4 regions of the Gordonia sp. DT219 genome follow, and region 2 is predicted to be linked to each of the others. Evidence: riboswitches for the same ligand, from Rfam matches in the RefSeq annotation. Region 2 holds a riboswitch; each other region holds the start of a gene.
What was found. A riboswitch is a leader RNA that binds a small molecule or an ion and turns the genes downstream of it on or off. The one in region 2 is predicted to bind S-adenosylmethionine.
Positions count from the first base shown of each region.

Region 1: it holds a riboswitch for S-adenosylmethionine, as region 2 does, so the genes downstream of both, ACPXB3_RS12330 (bifunctional o-acetylhomoserine/o-acetylserine sulfhydrylase) here and ACPXB3_RS11320 (aminotransferase class V-fold PLP-dependent enzyme) in region 2, are expected to answer to the same signal.
Region 3: it holds a riboswitch for S-adenosylmethionine, as region 2 does, so the genes downstream of both, ACPXB3_RS10845 (ABC transporter substrate-binding protein) here and ACPXB3_RS11320 (aminotransferase class V-fold PLP-dependent enzyme) in region 2, are expected to answer to the same signal.
Region 4: it holds a riboswitch for S-adenosylmethionine, as region 2 does, so the genes downstream of both, ACPXB3_RS00740 (amino acid ABC transporter permease) here and ACPXB3_RS11320 (aminotransferase class V-fold PLP-dependent enzyme) in region 2, are expected to answer to the same signal.

Region 1 is NZ_JBNCNR010000008.1:132,987-138,637, forward strand. It holds gene ACPXB3_RS12315 (DUF3017 domain-containing protein) at 1-175, shown strand, start outside; gene ACPXB3_RS12320 (Hsp70 family protein) at 259-1,830, shown strand; gene metX (homoserine O-acetyltransferase MetX) at 1,875-3,023, opposite strand; gene ACPXB3_RS12330 (bifunctional o-acetylhomoserine/o-acetylserine sulfhydrylase) at 3,081-4,433, opposite strand; SAM riboswitch class IV at 4,496-4,615, opposite strand; gene ACPXB3_RS12335 (PE-PPE domain-containing protein) at 4,837-5,651, shown strand, end outside.
Region 2 is NZ_JBNCNR010000007.1:117,923-123,573, reverse strand. It holds gene ACPXB3_RS11330 (hypothetical protein) at 1-285, opposite strand, end outside; gene ACPXB3_RS11325 (hypothetical protein) at 798-1,229, opposite strand; gene ACPXB3_RS11320 (aminotransferase class V-fold PLP-dependent enzyme) at 1,226-2,596, opposite strand; SAM riboswitch class IV at 2,614-2,727, opposite strand; gene ACPXB3_RS11315 (isochorismate synthase) at 2,819-3,919, shown strand; gene ACPXB3_RS11310 (GNAT family N-acetyltransferase) at 3,928-4,422, opposite strand; gene ACPXB3_RS11305 (O-succinylhomoserine sulfhydrylase) at 4,431-5,630, opposite strand.
Region 3 is NZ_JBNCNR010000007.1:11,551-17,201, reverse strand. It holds gene ACPXB3_RS10860 (hypothetical protein) at 1-69, shown strand, start outside; gene ACPXB3_RS10855 (DUF998 domain-containing protein) at 23-691, opposite strand; gene ACPXB3_RS10850 (aldehyde dehydrogenase family protein) at 797-2,149, opposite strand; SAM riboswitch class IV at 2,382-2,500, shown strand; gene ACPXB3_RS10845 (ABC transporter substrate-binding protein) at 2,653-4,323, shown strand; gene ACPXB3_RS10840 (ABC transporter permease) at 4,320-5,369, shown strand; gene ACPXB3_RS10835 (ABC transporter permease) at 5,366-5,651, shown strand, end outside.
Region 4 is NZ_JBNCNR010000001.1:145,705-151,355, reverse strand. It holds gene ACPXB3_RS00745 (amino acid ABC transporter ATP-binding protein) at 1-786, opposite strand, end outside; gene ACPXB3_RS00740 (amino acid ABC transporter permease) at 783-1,796, opposite strand; SAM riboswitch class IV at 1,928-2,036, opposite strand; gene coaD (pantetheine-phosphate adenylyltransferase) at 2,163-2,651, opposite strand; gene rsmD (16S rRNA (guanine(966)-N(2))-methyltransferase RsmD) at 2,664-3,233, opposite strand; gene ectA (diaminobutyrate acetyltransferase) at 3,406-3,933, shown strand; gene ectB (diaminobutyrate--2-oxoglutarate transaminase) at 4,153-5,424, shown strand; gene ACPXB3_RS00715 (ectoine synthase) at 5,421-5,651, shown strand, end outside.

The DNA of each region.
Region 1 (5,651 bases), on a different contig from region 2:
CTTCGTCTTCGGTTCGACCCTGTTGTTCGGTGCGGTCCTGCGGGCCCTGATCCCGACCTCGCGAGCGGGCCTGTTGCAGGTCAGAGGCAGGTTCTTCGACGTGGCGGCGATGGCGTCGGTCGGGGCGCTCATCCTCTGGCTGGCAACGTCGATCGACCCGTTGGGCACGGATTGATTACACCCCTTGGCCACGGATTGATTACACTGGTGACCTCAGCGTGACATTCGGGGCAGTTGTGTGTCGCGTGGACTCCGCCGATGAGTGCGGACGCCAGCAACATGAGTGGGGTTGTCATCAGTTCGACGTTCGAGATCAACGATCAGGGCACATCCGGCGACGAGACGTCGCTGGGTGTTTCCGTGGGCGACGGGATGATCCACTACGTACTGCTGACCAGCGACGAGACCGGCCGCACTGCACTTGAATCGCGCGTGTTCGACGTCGACCCCACCGACGGACTCGATCCGGTCGGGCGCGTGAACGCAGGCATCGATCTGATGCTCGACGCCGCGCGTGCAGCGGATCTGCGCGTCGGTCCGATCGGTGTCGCCGCCCGTACCGCGACCCAGCGTCGGCGCCTGGGTTCGGGCGGCTCCGGCACGCGTCGTCAGATCCAATTGAGCTCCGACGAAGAAGCGGTTGCCGAGTTCCTCACCCGGACCGGACAGATCGACCGGTTCTCCTCGGTCGTGGTCGCCGATTGCGGCGATACCGGCATCTCGTTCTACACCCTCGACCCATCGGCCGGCCGGATCGGCACCATCGAACGGTCGACGGTGTTCAGCGGTCGGCAGATCGACGAGACGCTCGCCGACCACGTTGCCGCCGAATCGGACGAGGCAGACCGTGGCACCCGGACAAGGCGACAGCGGGCCGCGCTGGTCAGTGCTTGCCGTACCGCCAAGGAAGAAGTCGCCGAATCGGCGCCGTCGACCGCCCTCGCCGGGGTTTCGCTGACCGCTGCCGCCGTCGAGAAGGCTGCTGCGCCGCTGGTCGAGGGAGCGGGCGAGGCGTTGGCGCGGTTTGTCGACGATGCTCGATCGCACGGTCTCACCCCGGACGCGGTGGTGTTGGTCGGCGGTGTGGCCAACCTGTCGATCGCGCGTCAGATCGCCGACCATGCCGATCTCGAGGTGCTCACGCCGGCGACGCCGGAGCTGGCAGCGGCGACCGGCGCAGCCATGCTCGCGCGCAATTCCGGCGCCGCACGGCTCACCCTGATCGGTGGACGCCGGGTGCGGAGCTTGTCGGCAGTGCCGGTGGCCGTCGTGGCCGGGATCATCGGCGCCGTTGCGATGGCCGCGGTGGCCGTCGGTGCCACGTTGACCACCGGTCCCGCGGCTCCGCCGTCGACGATGCACACTGCCGACGCCCAGGCGCTCGCGACGACAAGTGACTCCTTCGGAACGTCCACGTCGACCCGCGCGCCGACGCGGGGCCCGCGGTCGTCGGCCCCGCAGCCGACCACCCCTCTGACCGGGCATGAGCAATTCCCGGGCTGGGCGACAACGGAATTGCCGTTGACCACCCCGACGAGCACGTTGACGCTCGTGCCCAACACCACGACGCCGCCGACCACACCGTCGGGCGAGGTGCCGTCCGGGCCGAGCCTGTCGCCGTTCCCGACCCTGCCCATCCCGCCCGGACTGATTCCGCCGGAACTGATCCCGAGCGTCCCGACGACGCCGACGTCGCCATCGACGACCCCGACTGGGGACACTCCGAATGTCATTCCGTCACAGCCGAGTTCGCGGCAAACGGAAGTTCCACCGCAGAGTGCGACCGAGCAGGCCCCAGCGGTGACGACCACCACGACGCCGGCCGGCTGATCCCCGCGCCCGGTGGCCCGCCCGGACCTGTGCTCGCGGACGGGTCAGCGGCGCGCGAGGTCCACGGTGCGTTTGAGGAGATCGGCGATCGCGTCGAACTCCGTGAGGAACCCGTCATGGCCCTTGTCGGACCGAAGCACCTGCAGGCCGTCCACGCAGTTGCCGAGCCCTTCGGCGATCTCGGCCTGTAACCGCAACGGATACAACCGATCCGAGTCGATGCCCGCGACCACGGTGGGAACCGTGCACGAGTCGAGCGCGGCGGCGATACCGCCGCGATTGCGTCCCACGTCGTGATTGTTCAGCACGTCGGTGAGCACCACATAGCTGCCCGGATCGAACCGCCCGATGATCTTGTCGGCCTGGTGTTCGAGATAGCTTTGCACCGCGTACCGCCCGCCGTGTAGCGGATCCTCGTGGCCCTGAGGGTAATTGGCAAAACGCTCGTCGAGTTCGCCCTCGAATCGGTAGGTCAGGTGCGCGATGCGCCGGGCGATTCCGAGTCCGACGATCGGGGACCGGCCGCTGCCGTGGTAGTCACCGCCCTGCCACTCGGGGTCGGCGGTGATGGCGGCGATCTGGGTGGTTTGCGTGCCGATCTGGTCGGCGGTGGCACGTGCCCCGACGGCGAGAACAAGCGCGCTGCGTACCCGGTCGGGATATTCGATCGCCCACTCGAGGGCGCGGGCGCCACCCATCGAACCGCCGAGGACCGCGCCGATGCTCTCGATGCCGAGGGCGTCGAGCAGCGCCGCCTCGGCGCGCACCTGATCGAGCACCGTGATGGCGGGGAATCGGGAACCCCACGGTCGCCCATCCGGATCGGGCGACGCCGGTCCCGTCGATCCCCGGCAGCCGCCGAGGACGTTGGCGCAGATGACACACCACTCGTCGGTGTCGATCGCGCCGCCCGGTCCGATCAGACCGTCCCACCAGCCCGGCGCGGGGTGTTCGTCGGTGGGCGGGCCGGTGACATACGAGTCACCGGTCAGTGCGTGCAGGGCGAGGATCACATTGTCCCGTGCGGGCGACAACGTCCCCCAGCGCTGAAACGCCAGGGTGACGTCGTCGATCCGTTCGCCGCACTCGAGCGCCAACGATCCCAGGCGCATTCGCACCATCTGCCCGTCGGGAACCTGCTCCCATTCGGGCTGATGCGCTGCGGACGCCTGGGGGTCGATGCTCACCGACACGGGATGTTGTGCTCCTGTCCTCGGTCTACTCGGCTGTCTCGGTGTACTCGGCTGGGTCTACTCGGCCGCCGCGAAGCCCTGGTCGAGGTCGGCGATGATGTCGTCGATGCCCTCGATCCCGACGGCGAGCCGGACCAAACCGGGGGTGACGCCTGCGGCGAGCTGCTCTTCGGGGGTCAGCTGGCTGTGGGTGGTGGACGCCGGGTGGATCACCAGCGAACGCACATCACCGATGTTGGCGACGTGGCTGTGCAAGGTCAACGCCTCCACGAACCGCTTGCCCGCGTCGACGCCACCGGTGATCTCGAATCCGATGATGGCGCCCTGACCCTTTGGTGCGAGCTCCTGGCCGCGCTGGTACCACGGCGAGGACTTCAGTCCGGCGTAGGTGACCGACTCGACCTGTGCGTGATCGCTGAGGTATTCGGCGACGCGCGCGGCGTTGGCGACATGCCGCTCGACGCGCAGGCTCAGCGTCTCGAGGCCCTGCGCGAGCAGGAAGGCATTGAACGGCGAGATCGACGCACCGGTGTCACGCAGCCACTGCACGCGCGCCTTCAGCGCATACGCCGGGGCGCCGAGATCGGCGAATACCGCGCCGTGGTAGCTCGGATCGGGCGTGGTGAATCCCGGGAACAGGTCCTTGCCGTCACGCTGTCCACGCCAGTCGAAGGTGCCGCCGTCGACGATGACCCCGCCGATCGCGGTCCCGTGGCCGCCGATGTACTTGGTCGCCGAGTGCACGACGACGTCGGCGCCGAGGGCCAGTGGGTTCAGCAGATACGGCGTGGCCACGGTGTTGTCGACGATCAGCGGCAGTCCGTTGCGGTGGGCGACCTCGGCGATACCCGGGATGTCGAGGATCTCGTTGTTCGGGTTGGAGATCGACTCGCCGTAGAACGCGCGGGTGTTGTCGCCGATCGCGGCCTGCCACGACTCGGGATCCTCGGGATCTTCGACGAAGGACACCTCGATGCCGAGTTTGGGCAGGGTGTAGTGGAACAGGTTGTAGGTGCCGCCGTACAGACGCGGGCTCGACACCACGTGTCCGCCGTTCTCGACGATGTTGAGGATCGAATACGTGGTGGCCGCCTGACCGGAGGCGACCAGCAGGGCCGCGACACCGCCCTCGAGCGCGGCGATGCGCTGTTCGACGGCATCCTGCGTCGGGTTCATGATCCGGGTGTAGATGTTGCCCGGTTCGGCGAGACCGAAGAGATCGGCGGCGTGCTGGGTGTCGTTGAAGGTGAACGACGTGGTCTGGTAGATGGGCAGTGCGCGTGCGTTCGTCGCGGCGTCGGGGGACTGCCCCACATGGACCTGCTTGGTCTCGAAGCTCCAGTTCTCGGTGGGATCCGGGGCGTCGGTGGGATCCGGGGAATCGGGGCCGTCGTTGGCTGCGTCAGACATGAAAAATAGATCACTTTCTACGGTCGGCAGGGTATGGAGACCCTGTTGGGGTCCGACCTTCGGACCCGCGCTTGCCGGGGACCCATACAGCGATCCCCAACCCGGTCATCACCCGGAGCACCCCACCGCGGTTGGAGGGTTGCCGATCAGCAAGCCGGGGCTTGACGCTGATGCTCATGACCTGGCGACAAGGATATAACACGGTCGTCGTTCGCTGAGAACCCTCCTGCTCAGGCTGGTTGGTGAATTGCGCAGATCGTTATCGGTGTTCTCCGGTCCCGGATTCGCCCGCGGTGTCCATCGAGCGGGGGAATGTGGGGGCGCCCTGGGTGATTGCCCGGTGCCGACCTGCTCCGCCTGCCTAAGCTGCGCAGATCAGCCCTCACCGAAGGACGTGGCAGCGATGGGACTCCGCACCTCGATCCGTGGCGTCTGTCTCGTGTGGGGAGCCGCCTCAATGGGCCTCGCGCTCACCGCCACGATGTTCTGGGGCCATGGGGTGGCGGCGGCGGACACGACATACGACTGCAGCGGCCCGGGCCGGGTGTTCATCGTCGGCGGGACATGGAACTCCGACGGCTCGTACCTCGTCGGTGTGCGACAGCGCTACACCGGCCTCGGCCCGGACAACCGTCCCGACGAGAACAACCCCAACCTCGGCAACCCCTACACCGTCGAGGCGGTGCCGTACGCCGCGACCATCTGGCCGCTGGGATCGGTGGGATACAACGCGAGCCAGACGCAGGGTGCGCAGAACCTCGAACAAGCCGTGGCCACCTATCAGCAGGAATGCGGCACCGACAAGAAGGTCGTCATCGCCGGCTACTCGCAGGGCGCCCGAGTCGCAGGCGACGCGCTGACCGACATCGGCCGGCATCGGCCGGTGACGCTTGCCGACGGGTCGACGTACGTCATCTCCACCACCGACGCCGGCGGCGCGACGACCGTCTCGGGCGAGCTCTACGCGGACCCGCGGATGTCGGCGACTCTCTGGGGACAGGGAATCGAACTGACACTGGTCGGGGCCATTCCGGGGATGACGATGTCGGGGCCACGCGATGGCACCGACTACGGCGGCGTACCCGTCACCACCTACTGCATCGAGGGCGACCCGATCTGCGACCTGCCCGATCCGCTCCATGACCCGATCGGCGACGTCGACGCCTTCTTCGGCTACTGGATCAAGCACGGCCAGTACCCATTCCACATGTACCAATT
Region 2 (5,651 bases):
CGTGACACTCTCTGCTTCTTCGAGTAGATGCGCTGTGTGGGTGCAGCGCAGTTGAACAAGGTCCTTGATCGCGGCCAAGTCCGCCGCAAGGTCGCGAGAGATGATCGGTTCGTGATGAGCAATGCGGTTGCGAAGCAATCGGATACGGTCAAGGTCGCTATACACGCGAGCTCGGAGTCTCGCCGTACTACCCCGGTTGACGTTGTCGCCGGGCAGGACGGTTGCGATCTGCGAGTCCCAGATGACGGCATCGTAGCGGCTGGTGAACACCTTCTGCCAGAACACGAACTTCACCTCAGGGATGACTTTCCCTGTCGACGATGTGTCCCGACGAGCATTTGCCAGGTCAGTTCGTGGGTTGTACCGGCCACGGGCGTCTGCGGGCAACGACCGTTCAAAACCTTGAGACCAAGGCCAGCGCCTTCCGTAGTGAGCGGCAATCGCGTCCGACACCGCGTTGCGAATTGACACTTCGCACAGATGCAGTGGCAAAAGGAATGCCCCGGCAACTTCTGCGTTCCAGAGTTACAGCTTCAGTGCCCTGCGCGTGCGCGCTTCCCCTGCCGAATCGACTGAGGTCACCGCGTTGTCGTACGTGGACGTTCGCGCCTGGCTGATTGTGCTGCGCACCGCCTTGACCTGCGCCATCGTCATTGCATCGAGAGCCGAGAACACGTACACCGTCTAGCGCTTGCCCTGGGCACATGTTGGTTCGCCTCACCCGGGGACAGCGGAGAACTTCCACAGATGAACCCCGGCGTCCATTCGGACAACCGGGGTTCATCTGTTTCGGTCGCTCAGGCCGCGCGGCGCGGCGCGAACGACGGCAGCACCAGCTGACGCAGCCGGTTGTCGGTGGCCGATCCGTCGAGCGGCACCAGGATCACCGCGTCGGCGACCTCGGCGGCGTAGATGTCGCGGATCAAGGTGACCAGACCGCTCGGCGTGCCGACGTAGCGGACCGTGCCGCCGTCGAGTTCGTCCGGGATGCCGGCGACCGCCGCGCGGGCCGAGGCGGCACTCGGTGCGATCGCCACCTCCACTTCGAGCGCGACCGAGAAGCCGGCAGTGTCGCGGGTGCCCGATCGCAGCACCGAACGGGCGCGCTGCGCGTCACGCAGCGTGGGTCGGCGCACGACGATGGGTGCCGCGTCGGCGGGCTCGTCGCCGAGGATCGCCACGTGCAGCGGCGGACGCCCGATGCTGATGCGGTCGAGTTCGATGCTCATGCCGGGGCTCCTGGGGGTGTCGTCGCGCTCGGTTGCGTGGAGGTCGGTTGCGTGGAGGTCGGTCGGGTGGAGGTCGGTTGCGTGGCGGCCAGTTGCCGCAGGGCGCCGGTGAGGCGGTCGATGTCGGACGAGCCGGTTCCCAGGCCGAAGCTGGCGCGGATCGCGCCGCCGGGGAGTCCGAGGCGGTTGAGTACCGGATGCGCGCAGAATTTGCCGTCGCGCACGCCGATCCCGTGTTCTGCGCTGAGGTATTCCGCGACCGCACGCGGGGTATGTCCGGCAACACTGAACCCGGCGATCCCGACACGATCGGTCACGTCGTCGAAGACCTGCAGGGTGCGGACCCCGTCGACTGCGGCGAGCCCGTCGTCGAGGCGGCGGCGCAGTTCGTGTTCGTGCGCTCCGATCGACTCGATGCCGATGTCGGCGATGGCGTCACACGCAGCGGCGATCGCGATGGCGCCCAACACATTCGGCGATCCGGCCTCGTGCCGGGCAGCACCGGTGTGCCAGGCGGTCGCCGCGCAGTTCTCGTCGGGGCCGTCGACCACACTCACCTGCGCCGACGCCCCGCCGCCCGCGAGGTAGGGATCGGCGTCGTCGAGCCAGTCGGAGCGGCCGATGAGCACACCCGCCCCGAACGGGGCGTAGAGCTTGTGGCCGGAGAACACCAGGTAGTCGATGCCGTGGCTGACCACCGACACCGGGCGGTGGGCGACGAGTTGCGCGGCGTCGACGAGGATGCGCGCACCGTGGCGGTGGGCGATCGCGGCGAGCCGCCCGACCGGCAGCACCTCTCCCGTGACGTTGGATGCGGCGGTCACCGCCAACAGCGATGTGGGGGCCGCGGCGAGCTCGCACTCGAGCGCGGTGAGAGTGTCCTCGATGCTGGGCCGCGCGGTCACGATGCGCGCCGAACCGGCGTCCCGTGACAGCCATGGCAGCAGGTTCGCGTGGTGTTCGATATCGAGGACGACGACGTCGCCGGGTGTGCAGTGAGCGGCCAGATTGATCGCATCGGTGGTGTTGCGCGTGAAGACGACGGTGTCATCGGAACGCCCACGAACGAAGCGCCGCACCGTCTCTCGGCACTGCTCATAGCGCCGGGTGGTGACCTGCGACAGATGGCCGGCGCCGCGGTGAACGCTCGCGTACTGGTGTAGGGCCGCCGACACCGACTCGGCGACGGCGACCAGCGCGGGTGCACTGGCGGCGTAGTCGAGGTTGGCGTAGGCGATCTCGCCACCGCCGGCCAGCGGCGCCTTCTCGTCGGCGCCGACGACCGCCGCCAGCGGTTCGGTACAGGCCGCAAGATTGGCGAAAACGGTATCGGACAGAACGGGTGCGGTGCGCACGACAGCAGTCATCGAAAGAACTCCTCGGAAATCCACGCTTGCCGTGTCCGGTTGGAACACAGCCCGGTCGTCACCCGGAGCACCCCACCGTGGAGGAGGGTTGCCGACCAGCGAGCCGGGGCTTGTCACTGGCACTCATGACCTGACGTCCAGAGTGGCCCATCTCGCGTCGGGGTGTCAATTTTCACTCACCGTGGGCCGAAGTCGCCGCGATGTGGGCGCTAGGTTGGGTTGGTGAGCGGTGACCCGGAAAGCGTCGACAACCCGGCGCAGGCGCCTTTCGTCCTCTCCCGCCCCCACGGGACGGTGCGCGCCGAGGGCATCATCCGGCGCTTCACCGAGGTCGACGCGGCCATCGACGACCTGCGGACCGGCCGCGCCGACACCGTCGTCGGTGCCCTGCCGTTCGATCCCGCCGGCACCTCCGCGTTGATGGTCCCCCGCCGGTTACGACGAGATCTGCCGCCCCTGGCCGGCCGCTCGCCGGCCCGGCACACACTCGACCGGTTCACCGAGATCCCCGACGCCGCCACCCACCGCGACCGCGTGCGGCGCGCAGTCGCCGCCATCACTGCAGGCGACCTCGACAAAGTGGTGCTCGCGAGAACCGTTCGGGCAGTGCTCGATTCCCCGGCCGAGGTGACCGGACTGCTGGATGCACTGGCCCATGGCAACAGTGAACACAATGCCTTCGCCGTCGACACCGGACCGGGCTGGTTACTCGGTGCGAGCCCGGAGTTGTTGCTACGCAAGGCCGGTCGCGAGGTGACGTGCCGGCCGTATGCTGGGTCGGCGCCCCGGTTCCCCGATCCGGTCGCCGACCGCGAGGCCCGCGAGAAGCTGGCCGCATCCGGCAAGGACCACCGCGAGCATGCCTTCGTGGTCGACCATCTGCGCCGACGACTCGCGCCGCTTTGCGACGAGATCACCATTCCGGATGCCCCACAACTGTTGTCGACCGGAGAGATGTGGCATCTGGCCACCCCGATCCGGGCGCACCTGACCGATCCCGATCTCAACGCGCTGGAACTCGCCCTCGCCCTGAGTCCCACTCCCGCGGTGTGCGGAACGCCGACAGATGTTGCGGCACAGTTCATTCGCGACCACGAGGAGCCGCGCGGAAATTATGCAGGCGCCGTCGGCTGGGCCGACGCCCACGGTGACGGCGAATGGATGGTCACCATCCGCTGCCTCGAGATCGACTCCGACGGACGATCCTTTCGCACCTGGGCCGGCGGCGGCATCGTCGCCGACTCCGATCCCGACGCCGAGCTCGCGGAGACCACCGCCAAATTACGAACGGTGCTGCGGGCGTTGGGTGTCGACGGCAGCTAACCGACCTTTCAGCCGATCTTCTCGTATTCGACCTCGTCGACGTGCACACCCCAGACGTCGCCGGAACGCACTCGTCCGGTCGGAGCCCATCCACGGCCGGCGTAGAAATCCATCGCTCGCTCATTGCCCTTGAGCACATGCAACCGGGCCACCGGATAACCCTGCCGGGCGATCTCCGACTCCGCCCGATCCATCAGCGCCGACCCGATCCCGGTCCGCCAATGGTCCGGGTCGACGTAGAGCGCCATCACCGCGGCATGACCATCGAGCTCGCAGATCGTCACGAATCCGGCTATCCCGCCCGACGTCTCGGCGACCCACGTGTGCGGACCACGGTCATCGTCAAAGGTGTAGTCGCCGACCCGATCCGCCGGACGCATCGCCCGCAGCTCGGCATCCGGCAGCAATCCGCGATAGCCGCGCTGCCACGACCGCACGTGCACGCCCGCAACGGCCGGAGCATCGGCGGCGGTGGCACGGCGGATCGACAACGACGGCGCCATGAACGCCCTTATCCCAGCGCCTGATCCAGATCCGCGAGCAGATCGTCGATGCCCTCGAGGCCCACCGAGAGCCGAACCACGGAGTCGCTCAACCCGATTGCCGCGCGCCCGTCCGGCCCCATCGCACGGTGCGTGGTGGTGGCCGGATGGGTGATCAGCGACTTGGAATCACCGAGGTTGTTGGAGATGTCGATGATGCGCAGTGCGTTGAGCACCTCGAAGGCGCGCTCCTTGCCGTCCACGCCGTCGCGGTCGTTGAGCTCGAAGGTGACCACCGTGCCGCCCCCGGACATCTGCGCGGTCGCCAGCTCGTACTGTGGGTGCGACTTCAGGAACGGATACTTCACCCACCGCACACGTGGATCGGCTTCGAGGAATTCACCGATCCGCAACGCCGCGGCGACCGATGCGTCGACACGCAGCTTCATTGTCTCCAGCCCCTTGAGCAGGGTCCAGGCATTGAACGGGGAGAGCGCCGGACCGGTATGCCGCATCAGCATCTTCACCGGACCGTCGACAAATTCCTTGGTCCCGAGCACCGCGCCGCCCATCACGCGGCCCTGCCCGTCGATGTGTTTGGTGCCCGAATAGACGATGACGTCCGCCCCGAGTTCCAGACCGCTCTGCAGGAGCGGAGTGGCGAATACGTTGTCCAACACGACCTTTGCCCCTGCCGCATGCGCCAGTTCGGATACCTTGGCCACATCGACGAGGCTCTGCATCGGATTCGACGGAGTCTCGAAGAACACCGCGTCGGCGGGCGTGGAAAGCGCCCGCTCCCACTGCGACAGGTCCTCCCCGTCGACGAAGTCGGTGTGCACACCCCACCGCGGCAGGATCTCGTTCGCCACCACAAAACATGACCCGAAAAGACTGCGCGCACAGACCAGCCGGTCACCGGCTTTCAGCAGGGCACCGAGCGACACGAACACCGCGGCCATCCCGCTGGCCGTGGCAAAACACGCCTCGGCTCCCTCGATCAGACGCAGCCGTTCCTGGAACATCTCCACGGTCGGATTGCCGTAACGCGAGTAGACGAAACGCTCGTCCTCGCCGGTGAAGGCGCGCTCCGCGGCCTCGGCGGACTCGTAGACGTATCCGCTCGTCAGGTAGAGCCCCTCGGAGGTCTCGAAGAACCCCGACCGCTCGATACCGCCGCGGACCGACAGCGTCTCCGCCGAAACCCCCTCCGGCAAACCGTCGCTCACGACTGCCTCCAGCTTGTAGGG
Region 3 (5,651 bases), 110 kb from region 2:
CTGGTGCTCGTGGCGATCGAGTTCACGATCGCGCCGGCCCGACGACAGACGGTGTGGGAAGCGCCGTAGGCGCCCGAGCGATCAGAAACAGACCGAGCACCGCGACCCAGACGAAGAATCCGAAGATGCTGACCCGTTCGATCAGCCCCATCCACACCGTGCTCTCGCCGTCCTGGATCATCGGGACCATCCGGCTCGTGTAGGCGCCGGCCACCAACACGACGACCGCCGCGACGATGGTGAACCATCGAAACCAGCTGCGCCACAACACCGCTGCGAGTACCGTGCACGCCGCGATCAGCATGACCGAGAGCAACGACAACACCAGATGGCCTGCGTCGTTCGACGAATCGCCGGCACCGGCGCCGATGTCGTCTCGATTGCTCATCGGAAACCACAGCCAGGCGACCCCGACGACTCCGAACACCACGAACAGCGCACCGAGGACGCGGACCCCGACTCGGCCGCCGGCGGATCGCCATACGCCGATACCGAATCCGATCATCAACGCGGTGAACACCGGCACCAGCCATTGCAGAAACCGCTGCGTCGGTGCGCCGGTCGCCGACAACTCGCTGATCGCCTGATCGGTCCGGCTGTACCCGCCGTAGCGGGACGCAGCGACCGCATCGTTGGCGAGGATGTAGAGCAACGCGTACATGGGTCCGCACGCGAGGAGTCCCGTCGTCACCCTGCCGACTGTCGCCCTGCCGTTCGCCACATATTCAACGTAGAAGCCCCGGAGTGGCGCTCACCAGGGTCTTTGGTCGGAATCCACCGCGGTCGCGCGGCGAACTCACGGCCCGGGCGGCGCGTAATGCACGACCTTGACCGTGGTCATCTCGTCGAGGAGTTCGGGGCCGAAGCCGAAGCCGGTCCCGCTGGCGCCGCGTGGCTGTGAAGCACCGCCGGGCGCCCCACCGAACACGGCGTTGATCTTCACCGTCCCGACGGGCAGGGCGCGCCACGCCTCCTGTGCGTGCGCCATGTCGGCGGTGAGAACGGTTGCGGCCAAGCCGTATCGGTCATCGGCGGCCTCGACGAGCGCAGTGACGAAGTCGTCGACCACCCGCACCGGGGCGATCGGCCCGAACGTCTCCTCGCGCAGGATCGTCATGTCGGGGGTGCAGCCGGTCAGCACCGTGGGCGGGTAGAAGCTGCCGATGTCGTCGGAGATGACACCGCCGGTCCGGATCTGCGCGCCTTGCGCCACGGCGCCGCGGACCTGCGCGTGCACGGCGTCGCGCTGACGGTTGTCGACCAGCGGCCCGATACGTTCGCCCCACCTGCGCGCCTGCCCGCACAGCTCGTCGATGAAGGCGTCGGCGACGTCGGCGGTCACATACACCCGCTCCACCGACACGCAGATCTGTCCCGCGTTCGCGAAGCATCCGAGGGCCGCTTCTTCGGCGGCCCACGCGGGATCGACCCCGGAGTCGACGATGAGCGGATCGTTGCCGCCGTTCTCGAGCAGCACCTTGGTGCCGTGCTCCGCACATGCCCGGCGGATCTCGGTGCCGGTCGCGGTACTGCCCACGTGCGCAACCACATCCACCTCCGGCGACGCCGCGAGATGCGCACCCACCTCGCCTGCGCCGTCGACGATGCTCAGCACCCCGTCGGGCAGATGCTCGGCGATGATCTCGGCGAAGCGCCGACCTGTGGTGGGGCAGCGTTCACTTGGCTTGTGTACCACCGTGTTTCCGGTGACCAACGCTGCGCCGAGCAATCCGGCCGCCACGGCGGCTGGATCGTTCCACGGGGTCAGCACCGCGACCACACCGCGCGGCTCGGGCACCATCACGTCGAGCGCCGAGCGTTGCCCCTGCAGGGTCCGGCCCCGATGCACGGGTCCGAGTTCGGCGTACTGGAGCAGCGTCGATACGCCGGCGGCCACGCCACCCAGCGAATCGTCACCGGTCTTGCCCGTTTCGCGTTCGTTCCAGCCGGCGAGTTCGGCGGCCGCATCGCCGACCGCCACGGCCGCCTCACGTAAGCGCTCGGCACGCTCGGCCGCAGGGGTCGCCGCCCAGTCCCCGGCCGCCGCGCGTGCCGTGGTGATCGCGGCGTCGACCTGCTCGTCGGTGGCCGCGGGAACCTGCGAGACGATGTCGCCGGTCCTCGGGTCGTGGACTGTGATCGTTTCCATGGTCTCCAACACGGTGGGCCGCGTACCCGTTCTCGGGGCAATCGACACCTGCCGCCGGCCGATACATCCGGCGGCGCCCGTCACCGGCCCTGTAGACCCTCGCCGACCTTCGCGCCAGGTTAAGTCCGTCGCGATTCGAAATCACACGAAGTAGTGACTAACCGGCGAGTCTGAGTACTGTTCTGCTCAGTGGTCGACCCGCCAAAACCTTTGGTGGACTTCGATCGCTCTGTGTCAACGAGTACCAGTGCCAAGTTCCAGCTGGCTGGTCGGCAACCCTCCACCGCGGCGGGGTGCCCTGGATAAAGGACACGGCTCCAGCCCAAGCCGGGCATGGAGCAAGCGCGGGTTCACATATGGGTGCCCGAGGTGAATTCGGGAGTTCGATGATCAACCATGCCCGACCGACGAAGTCGGTTCGCGTCCCCCTGTCCGACCCACACCTGCCTGTGAGCGGACCCCAAAGGCCGATGTCAGCCACCCATTACCTCAGGAGAACGACCATGTCCCGACCAGCCGGCCGATTCAGACACCGACGCAATGCCACCCTCCTTGCGGCCGTCTCGATCGGACTCATCGCGAGTGCCTGTAGCTCGGGGAACAGCAGCAACTCGGCGACCGCCACGGGCAACCCGGTCGACGGCGGGACGCTGCGATTCGCCAGCGCCTCGGGTCCGGGCAGTTGCCTCGACCCGCACCAGAGTCCGGCCGACGTCGCGGGCTTCTATGCCCGTCCGATCCTGGACTCGCTGGTCGCCTTGAACAAGGACGGCTCGCTCCATCCATGGCTGGCGACCAAGTGGAGCGTCTCGCCCGACCAACTCACCTATTCGTTCACCCTGCGCGACGACGTCACGTTCTCCAACGGGGAGAAGTTCGACGGCAATGCGGTCAAGGCGAACCTCGACCACATCGTCAACCCGGCCACCAAGTCACAGTTGGCCGCCAACACCATCTCGACCTACACCGGCACCACCGTCATCGACCCGACACACGTCGAAGTCAAGTTCTCCCAGCCGAACTCGGCATTCCTGCCATCGCTTTCCACCGCGTATCTCGGTATCGAGGCACCGTCGACTCTCACACACGGCCCAGATGCCCTGTGCAGCAAGATCGTCGGCACCGGCCCGTTCATCAGCGAGAACGGCTACACCCCGAACAAGGGCATCGACTACACCCGCAACGACGCCTACAACTGGGGGCCGGGCAACGCCGACCACACCGGCAAGGCGCATCTGCAGAAGATCAGCATCCAGGAGATTCCCGAGGACTCGTCCCGCTACGGCGCACTGACCAGCAACCAGGTCGATGCGATCGCCAGCGTTCCGCCGGTCAACGTCTCCCAGCTCAAGAAGACCCCCGGATTCACCGTCGACACCGCTGCGGCCCCGGGTGGAAACTACAACTACTACCCCAACACGGAGACCGGCGTGTTCTCCGATGTCAAAGTCCGCGAAGCCTTCCGGGCCGGCATCGACTGGGACACCATCGTCGACAAGCTGTACTTCGGGGTCTTCCAGCCCGCCAACAACATCCTGAGCCCCGCCACGGTCGGTTACAACAAGGCAAGCGAATCCGCGTACGGCTACGACGAACACAAGGCCAATCAACTTCTCGACGAGGCCGGCTGGACCGCCCGTGACAGCGACGGCTACCGCACCAAGAACGGGAAGCGACTCACGGTAGTTCATCCATTCCTCAAGGAGTATGCCCGCGAGCAGCGCGACACCCTGCTCGAGCAGGTGCAGTCGTCGGCCAAGAAGCTCGGCATCGACTACCAGATCAAGAACATCACCATCGACGACTACTACAAGGTGATCTTCACCAAGGGCTACGACGTGCTGGACCTGAGCTGGCAGCGCGCATCACCGGACGCGCTTCGCACACTGATGGATTCGTCCAACATCCCGCAGCCGCCGGACCACTTCGGCACCAACTTCGCACGGTATTCGAACCCGGCCGTCGACACCGATCTCCGGTCGGCGCTGGCCGAGACCGACCTGACCAAACAGTCGGCCCTCTACGGCAACGCCCAGCAGCAGATCGCCAAGGACGCCGCGGTGTTCCCGGTCTACGTCTTCAACTACGCACTGGGCCGCAACAACAAGGTCCAGGGTGTCAAGTTCGAGCCGCAGGCGTTCCCCACGTTCTACGACGCCTGGGTCACGCAATGACGGTGATCGATACGGTGGCCGCCCCGACCGAGGTTCCGCGCACGCGGACTCTGGGCTGGGCGATCGCCCGCCGATTGCTGGTCTCGCTCCTCGTGCTGTGGGGCGCGATCACCGCGACCTTCATCGTGATCCACGCGGGCAGCGGGTCGGCGGTCAACTCGATCGTCGGTACCGCCCAGGTCTCGCCGGAAGTGCGGGCCCAGATCATCAGCGACTACAAACTCGATGATCCGATCGTCGTGCAGTACTTCAACTATCTCGGGCGCCTCCTACACGGCGACCTCGGCCAGTCCTACGCGCTGCGGATGCCGGTCACCGAGGCCATCGGCCAACAGATGTGGCCCACACTGCAACTGGTGATCGTCGCCGCGATCCTGGCCTTGGTGGTCGCACTGGTGGTGGGGTTGGCGACCGCGAATCGGCCCGGCTGGCTGCGCGGCCCGGTCACGTCATTCGAAGTGCTGATGGTGGCGGTGCCGACCTTCTGGCTCGGCATCTTGCTGCTCACCATCTTCTCGTTCGAGCTGGGATGGTTCCCCTCGGTGGGCTCGGCAGGCGTCTCGTCGCTGGTGTTGCCTGCCATCGCCTTGGCGGCGGCGCCGGCCGCCCTGCTGTCGCAGGTTCTGCGGCACGGGATCGAACGCACGCTGGACGAACCGTTCGTGGTGACCGTCCGATCCCGCGGCGTCGGCGAGACCGTGCTCCTGCTGCGCCACGTGCTCCGGCACGCCGCGATGCCGGTGATCACCCTGTGGGGCTGGATCGTCGGCGCCCTGATCAGCGGCGCCGTCGTGATCGAGCAGGTCTTCTCCCGAGAAGGGCTGGGCCGCTTGACCATCGCCGCGGTCACGAGCAAAGACCTGCCGCTCGTCCTCGGTGTGGTGATCATCGCCGCCACGTTCTACACCGTCGTCAACACCCTGATCGACGCCGCATACGGGTGGCTCGACCCGCGCCTGCGGACCACCAGATCTTCCGGTGCGGCGGCGGCCCCCGACGAATCGCGTACCGACGAATCGCGCACCGAAGAGAAGGTGACCGGATGACCGCTTCCGACGTCCGGCCCGATCCCGCACCGGCGGTCCGCTTCGCCGCCGGTCAGACCGTGGTGCAGCGCATCCGCCGCCTGCGCGTCTCGGTCATCCTCAGCAGCATCTTCCTCGTGGCCATCGCGCTGGCCGCACTGTTCCCGTCGCTGTTCACCGACAAGGACCCCGATGCCGGTGAGCCACTGGACATGTTGCTGGCCCCGAGCTGGGACCACCTGTTCGGGACCGATCAGAACGGCCGCGACATCTACGCCCGCGTCGTCTACGGCGCCTGGCCGT
Region 4 (5,651 bases), on a different contig from region 2:
TGTCCGGGCGTGCGATGGGCTGTCGAGTACCTGTTCCGGCGTGCCCTGCTCGACGATCAGGCCGTCATCGAGGAAGACGACGGTGTCGGCGACCTCACGGGCAAATCCGATCTCGTGGGTGACGATGATCATCGTGGTGCCGGTGGCAGTGAGGTCGGCGATCACCGCGAGCACCTCACCGACGAGTTCGGGATCGAGCGCCGAGGTCGGTTCGTCGAAAAGCAGGACCCGCGGATCGAGCGCGAGCGCCCGAGCAATCGCCACTCGCTGCTGTTGTCCGCCGGAGAGCTGGCGCGGGTATGCGTCGAACTTGTCCGAAAGTCCGACTCGCTCAAGGAGTTTACGCGCGATGTCGCCGGCTTCTGCACGCCGGGCGCGGCGCGTCGACACCAGCGCCGCGGTGATGTTCTCCGCGGCAGTGAGATTGGAGAACAAATTGAACGACTGGAAGACGTAGCCGATGTTGCGCCGTTGACGCAGGATCGCCCGTTCGGGCAGCTCCTTGAGGTGCCCGTTGAGCCGGCGCACGCCGATCAGCTCTCCCCCGACGCTGACATGGCCGGCATCGAGTCGGTCGAGATGGTTGATCGCCCGCAGCAGCGTCGACTTTCCGGAACCCGACGGGCCCAGGACCACCGTCACCTCGCCGGGACGAACACTCAGGTCGATGCCCTGGAGAACGTGATTGTCCCCGTACCAACGGTGCGCGTCGACGATGTCGACACCGGCGCCGCGAGCCCGGTCGGAGGGGGAAACAGCCTGAGCTGTATTCGATTTCACACTCATACCGCACGCATCCAGGGCCGCAATGCGATGCCACGGCGAACTGTCACCACGGCCGTGCGGGCACGTTGCAGCGGAGTCGGCGGCAACGTTCGCACCGCCCCCCGCGCGAAGTGGCGTTCGACGTAGAACTGGACGACCGATACCACGCTGGTCAAGATGACGTACCAGACCGTCGCCACCATGAGCAGGGGAATGATGTCACCGGAGTATGTGCTGCTCTGGGTCGAGACCACGCCGAACAGATCGAGCAACGAGACGTAGTAGACCAGCGAGGTCGACTTGATCAGTCCGATCAGCAGATTCACATAGGACGGCACGATCGTGCGCAGCGCCTGGGGCAGCGTGATCCGCAGGAATTGGTAGCCGCGCGGGATGCCCAGCGCGGCGGCCGCCTCGTGTTGCCCCTGATCGACCGACAGGATCCCACCCCGCACGATCTCCGCGGCGAATGCCGCCTCGTGCACGGTGATACCGACGACCGCGATGATGAAAGGTGTGGCCAGGTCGGCTTCGGATATGTGGAAAAGTCCTGGACCGAAGGGGATTCCGAGACTCAGGCTCTGATAAAGGGCCCCGAAGTTGAACAGGATGAGCAGCAGGACGATCAGCGGAATCGATCGGAAGAACCAGACATAGGCCCAGCTCACCGCCGCCAGGACCGGGTTCTTCGACAGTCGCATGAGCGCGAGCACGATACCGACGCCGAGGCCCAGAACCGCACTGTAGGCGGCGACTTCGAGAGTCACGCCGAGTCCCTCGATCACCACGGGACGAAAGATCCAGTAGCCGAAACGATCCCACTGAAAGAAGGAGTTCGTGGCCACTCCATGGATGATCTGTGCCACGACGACAAGCACGATCGCCGCCAGCACCCAGCGGCCCGGATGCCACAGTGGCACCACACGTTCCGGCCTGGCGACGTCGGGCACCTCGGTGGCTGCCGACGGTGGTGACGGATCGGGCGGCGCATGACCGCGGGCCTTCGTCGACGGCGATGGGGCGGCTGACATGTGTGAACTCTCCTGTACGGGAACGGGGGCAGCACGATGACGCTGCAGACCACACCGACACCCGCGCAATAGCATCAGGCGTCGAGAGACCACGGCGACCGGCGGTTCGATGCGGAACCGGCACGTCGAATCCATCGCGCTTATCGGGGGAAACCCGATCCGGTCGTCACCTGGGGCACCCCACCGCGATGCGAGGGTTGCCGGTCAGCAAGCCAGGGCTTGTCGCTGACGCTCATGACCGTCGAGCTCACGATAGTGAGGCGGCCCTCGCCGGTCAGCGTTCACATTCTCGGAGATTTTTTCCCGGCGCAGGCGCCTCGGATTCGTCCGCTGCAGGCGTCACCGCGCGGCCGGTGACCTGCCGGCTCAGATGGTGCGTTCGCCCGCAAGGTTGGCCTCCAGTCGCCGGAGGATGTGGGGCGCAAGGAACGGCGCCACGTCACCGCCGAGTTTGGCGACCTCCTTGACCAGTGAACTCGATACGTGCGCGTATCGCGGATCGGTCAACAGGAAGACGGTCTCGACGTCGGCCAGTTCCCGGTTCATCTGCGCCATCGGCAACTCGTAGTCGAAATCGACCGCCGAACGCAGCCCCTTGACGATCGAATGGATCGAGTTGTTCCGCAGATAGTCGACGAGCAGTCCCTGCCACCGGTCGACGCGGACGTTGGGCAGATCGGCGCAGTCCTCGGCGATGAGCTCGAGTCGCTCCTCGACGGAGAAGAGACCACGCTTGTTGGGGTTGACCACGACGGTGACCACCAACTCGTCGAAGCACCGGGCCGCGCGCTCCACGACGTAACGGTGTCCGCGTGTGAAGGGATCGAAGGAACCGGGTATCACCGCACTGGTCATGCTCTGCAGAACCTACTCGTCCGCGGCGACACCGGGGCGTGCGACCTTCACCGTGGTGTCGCCATAGGATTTGTCGACGACCAGTTCCCAGCCCGGGGGCCACGAGAGGACGGCTCGGCGTCCGCGCTCGAGGACCACCAGCCCGTCGTCGGTGAGCCAACCACCGGTGGCCAACGCTGACAGATCGGCGGCCACCTCATCATCGGCGAGCGCATACGGAGGGTCGGAGAACACCACGTCGAATCGGCCGGGCGCGGCACCGGCAAGGAATGCCGACACCGGCGAGGTGATCACACGCCCCGAGGCGGCCGCCCCGACGGCCGTCAGATTCGCGGAGATCGTGCGAGCCGCGCGCCCCCGGCTGTCGACGAAGACCGCCGACGACGCCCCGCGCGAGAGCGCTTCGAGGCCGAGCGCGCCGGACCCGGCATAAAGATCGAGCACGTGGGTACTCGTCAGATCGATGCGCGCGTCGAGCATGCTGAAGACCGACTCACGCACACGGTCGGAGGTGGGTCTGGTGCCCTCGTCGGGAACTGTGAGTCTGCGACCGCCGAAGCGACCTGCGATGATCCGCGTCACCGCTCCATACTGCCCTCCCCGTCACCGCGATCCGCACGCCGTAGGCCCGTGCGCAACCGTTTGTGTCCCGCATCACATCTGCCGGGTGAACTGGGGTTAAGTGGGAGATTCGAGGTCCGATTTGTGCAGGCGGGTGAATTCGCCGACACACGTTGTTAACGTCGAGTGCGTTATGAGCCCGTCCCACACAAGTTCGGCCACATCAACCCAACTAGTTCTCGACTACCGCGCGCCGAAGGTCGCCGACGGTACCCGCCTCTGGGAAATCGCCAGGGACTCGCAAGTTCTCGACGTCAACTCGAGTTACGCGTACGTGCTGTGGTGCCGCGACTTCGCCGACACCTCGATCGTCGCCGAAGTCGACGGTCTGCCAGTAGGCTTCGTCACGGGCTACCGCCGCCCGTCAGATCCGTCGACGCTGATGGTCTGGCAGGTGGCCGTCGACGACACCTATCGCGGCCACCGGATCGCCGGGACGATGCTTCATCGTCTCTTCGATCGCGTCAGCGGACGCGGTGCCGTGGCGATGCACACCACCATCAGCCCGGACAACGTTGCCTCGCAACGACTTTTTGCCTCAGTCGCCGCAGCGCGCGGACTGGGGTTCGAACGCCGCGACCTGTTTGCGGCCGACGACTTCCCGGACGCCCACGAGCCCGAGGATCTCTACCTCCTCGAGCCAGAAGTTCCAGAACCATAGGGGCGCAACGTTTTTGGTGTTCACTGACTGCGCCGTGGCGCACTCAGGGTGCAATTGTTGCCCCAACCGGAGCACCGCATCGTGTGTCGCCGGAGGACTTGTCCGGGGTGTCTTCCGGCAGCGGCGCCCTCTCGGTCGGATGATGCGGCCGGTCACCTGCGATACACACTCGCACCGGTCATCGCCGACCCGACGATTTCCCATATTGGAGGAATGCCCATGAATAAGCTCGATACCACGATCGATGATTCGGTCTTCACGCAATACGAGTCCGAGGTGCGCAGCTATTGCCGCACGTGGCCGACGGTGTTCGGACAGGCGCGCGGTTCGTGGCTGACCAACACCGACGGTGCCCGCTACCTCGACTTCTTCGCCGGCGCCGGCGCCCTGAACTACGGGCACAACAACCCGGTGCTCAAGTCCGCCCTGCTCGATTACATCGAGTCCGACGGCATCACCCATGGTCTTGACATGTCCACTGTGGCCAAGGGTGAATTCATCCAGGCATTCGCCTCGAAGATCCTGGCCCCGCGCGGCCTGGACTACAAAATCCAGTTCCCCGGCCCCACCGGCACCAACGCGGTCGAGTCGGCACTGAAGCTGGCCCGCAAGGTGACCGGTCGCGAATCGATCGTGAGCTTCACCAACGCCTTTCACGGCATGACGTTGGGTTCGCTGTCGGTGACCGGCAACTCGATGAAGCGCGCCGGTGCCGGCATCCCGCTCGTGCATGCCACGCCGATGCCCTTCGACAACTACCTCGGTGGTTCCGTCGAGGACTTCAGCTGGTTCGAGCGCGTCCTCGACGATTCCGGCAGTGGTCTGAATCTGCCCGCCGCGGTGATCGTGGAAACCGTGCAGGGCGAGGGTGGGGTGAATGTCGCCCGGGCCGAGTGGCTGCGCGCACTATCGGAGCTGTGCCGCCGCCGCGACATCCTTCTCATCGTCGACGACGTGCAGATGGGATGCGGCCGCACCGGCGAGTTCTTCTCCTTCGAGGAAGCCGGCATCAAGCCCGACATCGTGACCCTCTCGAAGTCGATCAGTGGCTACGGACTGCCGCTGGCCCTGGTACTCATCCGTCGCGACCTCGACGTGTGGTCACCGGGCGAGCACAACGGCACCTTCCGCGGCAACAATCCCGCCTTCGTGACCGCCACCAAGGCGATCGAGCACTATTGGTCCGACGACACGCTCACCCGCGACGTCCACATGAAGGGCCGTCAGATCGACGAGGTGCTCAGCACGCTAGCCGCCCGGCACGACGGTGTCTCGACCCGCGGACGCGGTATGGCCCGCGGACTGGTGTTCGGCGAGGCCGCCGACGCAGGCAAGGTGTGCGCCGCCGCCTTCGGCGCCGGATTGCTCGCCGAGACCTCGGGGCCTTCCGACGAGGTCGTCAAACTGCTTCCGCCACTGACCATTTCCACCGAGGATCTCGACCGCGGTCTGGGAATTCTCGCCGACGCCACCGAGGAGGTGCTCGCATGATCGTGCGCACCACAGACGAGATCACCGGAACCGACCGCGACGTCGCCGACCCCAAGGGCAATTGGGTGTCCAAGCGAATCGTGCTCGGCGGCGACCGGGTCGGGTTCTCCTTCCACGAGACCACGATCGACGCCGGCAGCGTCAACGAGTTCCATTACGCCAACCACATCGAGGCCGTCTGGCTCGTGGAGGGCACCGGCACCCTTCTCGACCGGGAAACCGGCGAG